2 regions of the Streptomyces sp. NPDC006610 genome follow, and region 2 is predicted to be linked to the other one. Evidence: riboswitches for the same ligand, from Rfam matches in the RefSeq annotation. Region 2 holds a riboswitch; the other holds the start of a gene.
What was found. A riboswitch is a leader RNA that binds a small molecule or an ion and turns the genes downstream of it on or off. The one in region 2 is predicted to bind glycine.

Region 1 (3,397 bases), on a different contig from region 2:
GGTCCGCCGCCGTTGGGCAGCGGCACCCAGACGAAGCTGCGGCCGAGCACCTCGACGATCCGGGCGCCGGCCGTGGGGACGCCGAGGGACGCGGACAGCACCTCCTCCAGCTCGTTGCCGGGCCATCCGCCGTGCGGATGGGGGTGCGCCTGCGCCGGGATGTCCGCGGAGAAGTCCGCCGGGAAGTCCATCTGCCTACCGCCTGCCGAGAACTACTGGTCCGGCTGAAAGGCTACCGTCCGGCGGGCCGGGCCCCGGGCCCGCGACCCCCGGCGCCCACCGCCGGGAAGCCCCCGGCCACCGGCCACCGGCGCCGGGGGCCCGCCGTCACGAAGCCCCCGGTCGCAGACCCCCGGCGTCGGGCGCTGACCACCGCGGAGTTCTCGTGCCCCGGCCCCATTCCCGGCCATCGGGAAACTGCCCGGTCCAGACCCCGTCCCGGACACCGCGAAACCCCGGTCCGCGAACCTGCGCCGGCCGCCGTCGGTTCCCGGACCCGCCCCGGCGACCGTGGAACGCCCGCTCCCGGCCCCGCCCCGGCCATCGCGCGGCCGGCCGTGCGCGGCCCGGCCCGGCGAGCGCGCCCCGGCCCAGCGAGCGCGCCCCGGCCCGGCGAGCACGGCCCGGCCCCGGTATACGCGATACGGCCCCGGTATACGCGGCACGGCCCGGCGTGCGACCGCGAACAGCCCGGTGGCGGACGCCGCGATTCCCGGTTCCGCCCGGGCCCCCGTCCTCAGCCCGTGAACCCGATCCGGCGCAGCGTGTTCGCCGCGTCACGGTCGAGGAGGACCGCCGAGACGCAGCCGGGCGGCAGGGCGCCCCGTTCGACTCGGGCGAGGAGGCGGGCGGCGACGCGGCGGTGGCGGCGGAAGGCGTAGCGGGACACGCCCCGGCCGCGCTCGCGCTGCCCGGCCAGCGCCTGCTCGGGGGTGACGTCGAGGAACAGCAGGTGCAGCGTGCCGCCCCGGCGGCGGGCCTCGCGGGCCAGCCAGGCGCGCACCCAGGCCTGGGTGCCGCAGTCGTGGACGACGATGCCCTCGCCGGTGCGCAGGGCGCGGCGCAGCCCGGCGTAGTGGGCGAGGCGCACCAGCGGGCGGTAGAGCCCGTACGGCAGGAAGCCGGGCATGCGGCGGTCCCAGCGGTCGCGGGTGTCCTGGGAGTCGATGCGGACCGCCTTGACGGTCCGGCGCATCAGGGTGGACTTGCCGCTGCCGGGCAGACCGGTGACCACGACCAGGTCGCCGGGACCGAAGAGCAGTGCGTGCGGGCTGCGTCCGGCCCGCTCGCGCAGGTCGCGGACGACCGGCGCGGGGACGCACGCCTCCCCCGCGGACGCGGCGGGCTGCCGGGGCAGCGCGACGGGCGAGCCGGCGGCGTAGGCCGTGGTCCTGTTCACCGTGATCGTCCTCCCCTGGGGCGGTTCACGAGTTCCCGTCCCCGTCGAGTGTAAAGAGAAGGTAATCCGCGGTGTCTCGTGTTTTCGTACTCGTGGTGCCACAGCACGGTTACAGATCGCAGCCTGCCGCGAACCGGCGATGCGTGCAATGATGTGCGCGCCAACTGCATACCGGCCGTTTGAATCCGCGCGGGAGAGTTCCCAGCCGCCACCGGCGCTGGGACGCCGAAGGAGCAAGTCCCTCCCTTGAATCTCTCAGGCACCGTTACCGCACGGGCGAGGCACATCTGAAAAGCGGGCCGCCGCCGTGCGCGGTGGTCCCACCCAAGGTGCAAGCCAGTGACCGGTCACGGTCATGGCGAACCTCTCAGGTTCCGATGACAGATGGGGAGGAACGACCTCGCCCTCCCCCATGCTCGAATGAGCTCGCACGGGAGGTCCCCCCATCGCCCCGGGAGACATCCGTCCGATGAGCAGTTCCGTACCCCGTCGCACCGCCCTCGACGCCCTGCACCGCGAACTGGGCGCGACCATGACCGATTTCGCCGGCTGGGACATGCCCCTGCGCTACGGCTCCGAGCGCGACGAGCACCTCGCGGTGCGCACCCGCGCCGGTCTGTTCGACCTCTCCCACATGGGCGAGATCACGGTCACCGGCCCCGGCGCCGCCGCCCTGCTGAACTTCGCCCTGGTCGGCGACCTCGCCTCCGTCGGCGTCGGCCGCGCCCGCTACACGATGATCTGCCGGGCCGACGGCGGCATTCTCGACGACCTGATCGTCTACCGCCTCGCCGAGGCCGAGTTCATGGTCGTCGCCAACGCCTCCAACGCCCAGGTCGTGCTGGACGCCCTCACCGAGCGCGCCGCCGGCTTCGACGCCGAGGTGCGCGACGACCGGGACGCCTACGCGCTGATCGCCGTGCAGGGCCCCGAGTCCCCCGGCATCCTCAAGGCGCTGACCGACGCCGATCTCGACGGCCTGAAGTACTACGCCGGACTGCCCGGCACGGTCGCGGGCGTCCCGGCGCTGATCGCGCGCACCGGCTACACCGGCGAGGACGGCTTCGAGCTGTTCGTGCGCCCCGGGCACGCCGTCGCCCTGTGGCAGGCGCTGACCGAGGCCGGTCGGGGCGCCGGCCTGGTCCCCTGCGGGCTGTCCTGCCGTGACACGCTGCGCCTAGAGGCGGGCATGCCGCTGTACGGGCACGAGCTGACCACCGCGCTCACCCCCTTCGACGCCGGTCTCGGCCGGGTGGTGAAGTTCGGCAAGGAGGGCGACTTCGTCGGGCGCGAGGCGTTGCTGGCGGCCGCCGCCCGCGCCGAGGAGAACCCGCCGCGGGTCCTGGTCGGCCTGGTCGCCGAGGGCCGCCGGGTGCCGCGCGCCGGGTACGCCGTGGTCGCGGGCGGCGAGGTGATCGGCGAGGTCACCTCCGGCGCGCCCTCGCCGACGCTGGGCCGGCCGATCGCCATGGCGTACGTCGACCCCGCGCACGCGGCGCCGGGCACGCCCGGTGTCGGCGTGGACATCCGGGGCAGTCACGAGCCGTACGAGGTCGTGGCGCTGCCGTTCCACAAGCGCCGGAAGTAACACTTGAGGCGTGGTCCGCATGTGCCGGTCCGCACAGGCCGGTCCGCATGCGACTCCGCCCGCCTTCACCCTGCTCAGCAGCGGTTTCCGCAGTCCCCCGTTCATCCGCAGTCCCACGCGTACAGGAGAATCCAGGCCATGAGCAACCCCCAGCAGCTGCGCTACAGCAAGGAGCACGAGTGGCTGTCGGCCGCCGAGGACGGCGTCGCGACGGTCGGCATCACCGCGTTCGCGGCGAACGCGCTCGGCGACGTCGTCTACGCCCAGCTCCCCGACGTGGGCTCCACGGTCGCCGCGGGCGAGACCTGCGGTGAGCTGGAGTCGACCAAGTCGGTCAGCGAACTGTATTCCCCCGTCGCCGGCGAGGTCACCGAGATCAACGAGGACGTGGTCAACGACCCGTCGCTGGT
Region 2 (3,397 bases):
TGATGGCGCTGCTGCGGGAGCTGTCGCCGCTGGTGGAGCCGCTCAGCCTGGACGAGGCGTTCGTGGACCTGGAGGCCGGGGGAGCCGCCCGGGACGCGGGGTCGGCGTGGGTCGCGGGCGAGAAGCTGCGGGCGGACATCCGCGCCGTCACCGGACTGACCGGTTCGGTCGGGCTCGCCGCCTCCAAGATGCTCGCGAAGATCGCCTCGGAGCGCGCCAAACCCGACGGGCTGGAGCTGATCGAGCCGGGCACCGAGCGGGCGCTGCTCGGACCGATGCCGGTGCGGACGCTCCCCGGAGTGGGCCCCGCGACGGGGGACCATCTGCGGAGGGCCGGGATCACCACGGTCGGGGAACTGGCCGAGGCCGGCGAGGACGAACTCGTCCGGCTGGTCGGCAAGGCACACGGGCACGCGCTGTACGCCATGGCGCTGGCGCGCGACGAGCGGCCCGTGGTGGCCGAGCGGGAGACGAAGTCGGTGTCCGTGGAGGACACCTACGACGTGGACATCCACGACCGGCTCCGGGTGGGGCTGGAGGTGCAGCGGCTGGCGGACCGGTGCGTGCGGCGGCTGCGGGGCGCGGGGCTGTCGGGGCGGACGATCGTGCTCAAGGTGCGCCGGTACGACTTCTCCACGCTGACCCGGTCCGAGACGCTGCGTGGCCCCACGGACGATCCGGCGGTGGTGCGGGAGGCTGCGGCGCGGCTGCTGGACTCGGTGGACACGACGGGCGGCGTGCGGCTGCTGGGCGTGGGGGTCAGCGGCCTCGCCGACTACACGCAGGAGGACCTGTTCGCGCAGGCCGCGGGGCCCCTGGCGGACGTGCCGGACGAGGACGCGGTGCCGGAACCGGAACAGGGCGTCGCCGAGCCGGCCGAGCGGCGCTGGCCCGCCGGGCACGACGTGCGGCACGCCGAGCACGGGCACGGCTGGGTGCAGGGCAGTGGACTGGGCCGGGTGACCGTGCGGTTCGAGACGCCCGGCTCGGAGCCGGGGCGGGTGCGGACCTTCCGTACTGACGACCCCGCGCTGGAGCCGGCGGATCCGCTGCCGCTCGTGCCGCGAAGACCCGAGGCAGGTCAGGAGTCGTCGGAGCCGGCGAGTCTGCCGAAGTCGTGGTCCGGGAGCGGGGGAGGGGCGGCCACGTCGAGTCCGTAGTGGTGGTAGAGCCGCAGCTCCTGTTCCGGGGACAGGTGCCGGCCGACGCCGAGGTCGGGAGCCCTCCTGATCAGGGCGCGGTCGTAGGGGACGTGCAGGCTGCCGTCGATCAGTTCGCTGGGCTCCAGCGGGACGAACGCGTCGCGGCTGAACAGGCCGGTGCGTATGGCCGCCCACTCCGGTTCGCCGGTGGCGTCGTCGAGGTACACCTCGTCGATCGTGCCGATCCTGGCGCCGGTGCGGTCGAACGCCTTGCGGCCGATCAGGTTGCGCGGATCGATGTCGGTCTGCACGGTCCCTCCTCATGGTCGCAACTCGTTCGTCAGCACTACGAAAGAGCACATTGGGGAAGGCGGCCACTCGAGGGACCCCGCGCCGGGCTCGCTGGTAGTCTGGCAAGTGGCTGGCGACCCCGTGCGGGAGAGTCCTCCGACCACCGTCGGAGGCGCCGAAGGAGCAAATCCTCCCCGGAATCTCTCAGGCCCCCGTACCGCACGGACGAGGTCACTCTGGAAAGCAGGACAGGCGCCGCCGGCGTCCGTCCTCACCGACGGTGAAAGCCGGACGTCCTCGGGCGGCCCGGTGAAGCTCTCAGGTCGAGATGACAGAGGGGGAGGCCGTCGGGGTACCCGTGCCGGGGTGCCCCCCGAAGGTCGCGTCAGACCAGGAGGCCTCCGCAGATGACCGCCCACCGCACCCCGCTCGCCGAGCTCGAACAGGGCATCCCCTTCGAACAGCGCCACATCGGGCCCGACCAGGAGGCCAGGGCGAAGATGCTCGCCCAGGTCGGCTACGGCTCCCTGGACGAACTGACCGCCGCCGCCGTCCCGGACGTGATCAAGAACGCCGACCGGCTGGAACTGCCGGACGCCCGCACCGAGGCCGAGGTGCTCGCCGAGCTGCGTGCGCTCGCCGACCGCAACCAGGTCCTGGGCTCCATGATCGGCCTCGGCTACTACGGCACCTTCACCCCGCCGGTGATCCTGCGCAACGTCATGGAGAACCCCGCCTGGTACACGGCGTACACGCCCTACCAGCCCGAGATCTCCCAGGGGCGGCTCGAGGCGCTGCTGAACTTCCAGACGATGGTCGCCGACCTCACCGGTCTGCCCACCTCCGGCGCCTCGCTGCTCGACGAGGGCACGGCCGCTGCCGAGGCCGTCGCGCTGTCCCGGCGCATGGGGCGGAACAAGAAGGGCCTCTACCTCGTCGACGCGGACGTGCTGCCGCAGACCGTCGCGGTGATCCGGACCCGCTGCGAGCCGGTCGGCGTCGAAGTCGTCGTCGCCGACCTGAGCCAGGGCATCCCCGCCGAGATCGCCGAGCGGGAGATCAACGGCGTCCTCCTCCAGTACCCGGGCGCCTCCGGGGCCGTACGCGACCTCAAGCCCGTCATCGACCAGGCGCACGACCTGGGCGCGCTGGTCACCGTCGCCGCCGACCTGCTGGCGCTGACGCTGCTGAAGTCGCCGGGCGAACTGGGCGCGGACATCGCGGTCGGCACCACGCAGCGCTTCGGCGTGCCCATGGGCTTCGGCGGGCCGCACGCCGGCTACATGGCGGTGCGCGAGCAGTTCGCCCGCAGCCTGCCCGGCCGTCTGGTCGGCGTGTCCGTCGACGCCGACGGCAACCGCGCCTACCGCCTCGCGCTGCAGACGCGTGAGCAGCACATCCGCCGCGAGAAGGCCACCAGCAACATCTGCACCGCCCAGGTGCTGCTCGCCGTGATGGCGGGCATGTACGCCGTCTACCACGGCCCCGAGGGTCTGAAGGGCATCGCCCGGCGCACCCACCGGTACGCCGCCGTCCTGGCGGCCGGGCTCAACGGCGGCGGCGTCGAGGTCGTGCACGGCGCCTACTTCGACACCCTGACCGCCCGAGTCCCCGGCCGTGCCGCCGAGGTCGTAGCCGCCGCGCGCGAGCAGGGCGTCAACCTTCACCTCGCCGACGCCGACCACGTCTCCGTCTCCTGCGACGAGACCACCACCCGGGCCCACCTGAGCGCCGTGTGGAACGCCTTCGGCGTCGAGGGCGACGTCGAGGCGCTGGACGCGGCCACCGAGGACGCGCTGCCGCAGGCGCTGCTGCGCACCGACGCCTACCTGACCCACCCGGTGTTCCAGCAGCACCGCTCCGAGACCGCCATGCTGCGCTACCTGCGCAGGCTCGCCGACCGCGACTACGCGCTCGACCGGGGCATGATCCCGCTGGGCTCCTGCACCATGAAGCTCAACGCC

Region 1: another riboswitch for glycine. It lies ahead of gcvT (glycine cleavage system aminomethyltransferase GcvT); the one in region 2 lies ahead of gcvP (aminomethyl-transferring glycine dehydrogenase).

What each region holds. Positions count from the first base shown of each region.
Region 1 covers NZ_JBEXOP010000025.1:35,364-38,760, reverse strand. The annotation lists gene ABZY13_RS20755 (enhanced serine sensitivity protein SseB) at 1-191, opposite strand, end outside; gene ABZY13_RS20750 (AAA family ATPase) at 737-1,399, opposite strand; glycine riboswitch at 1,580-1,680, shown strand; gene gcvT (glycine cleavage system aminomethyltransferase GcvT) at 1,869-2,987, shown strand; gene gcvH (glycine cleavage system protein GcvH) at 3,126-3,397, shown strand, end outside.
Region 2 covers NZ_JBEXOP010000016.1:152,454-155,850, reverse strand. The annotation lists gene ABZY13_RS16075 (DNA polymerase IV) at 1-1,160, shown strand, start outside; gene ABZY13_RS16070 (PRC-barrel domain-containing protein) at 1,082-1,453, opposite strand; glycine riboswitch at 1,568-1,663, shown strand; gene gcvP (aminomethyl-transferring glycine dehydrogenase) at 1,841-3,397, shown strand, end outside.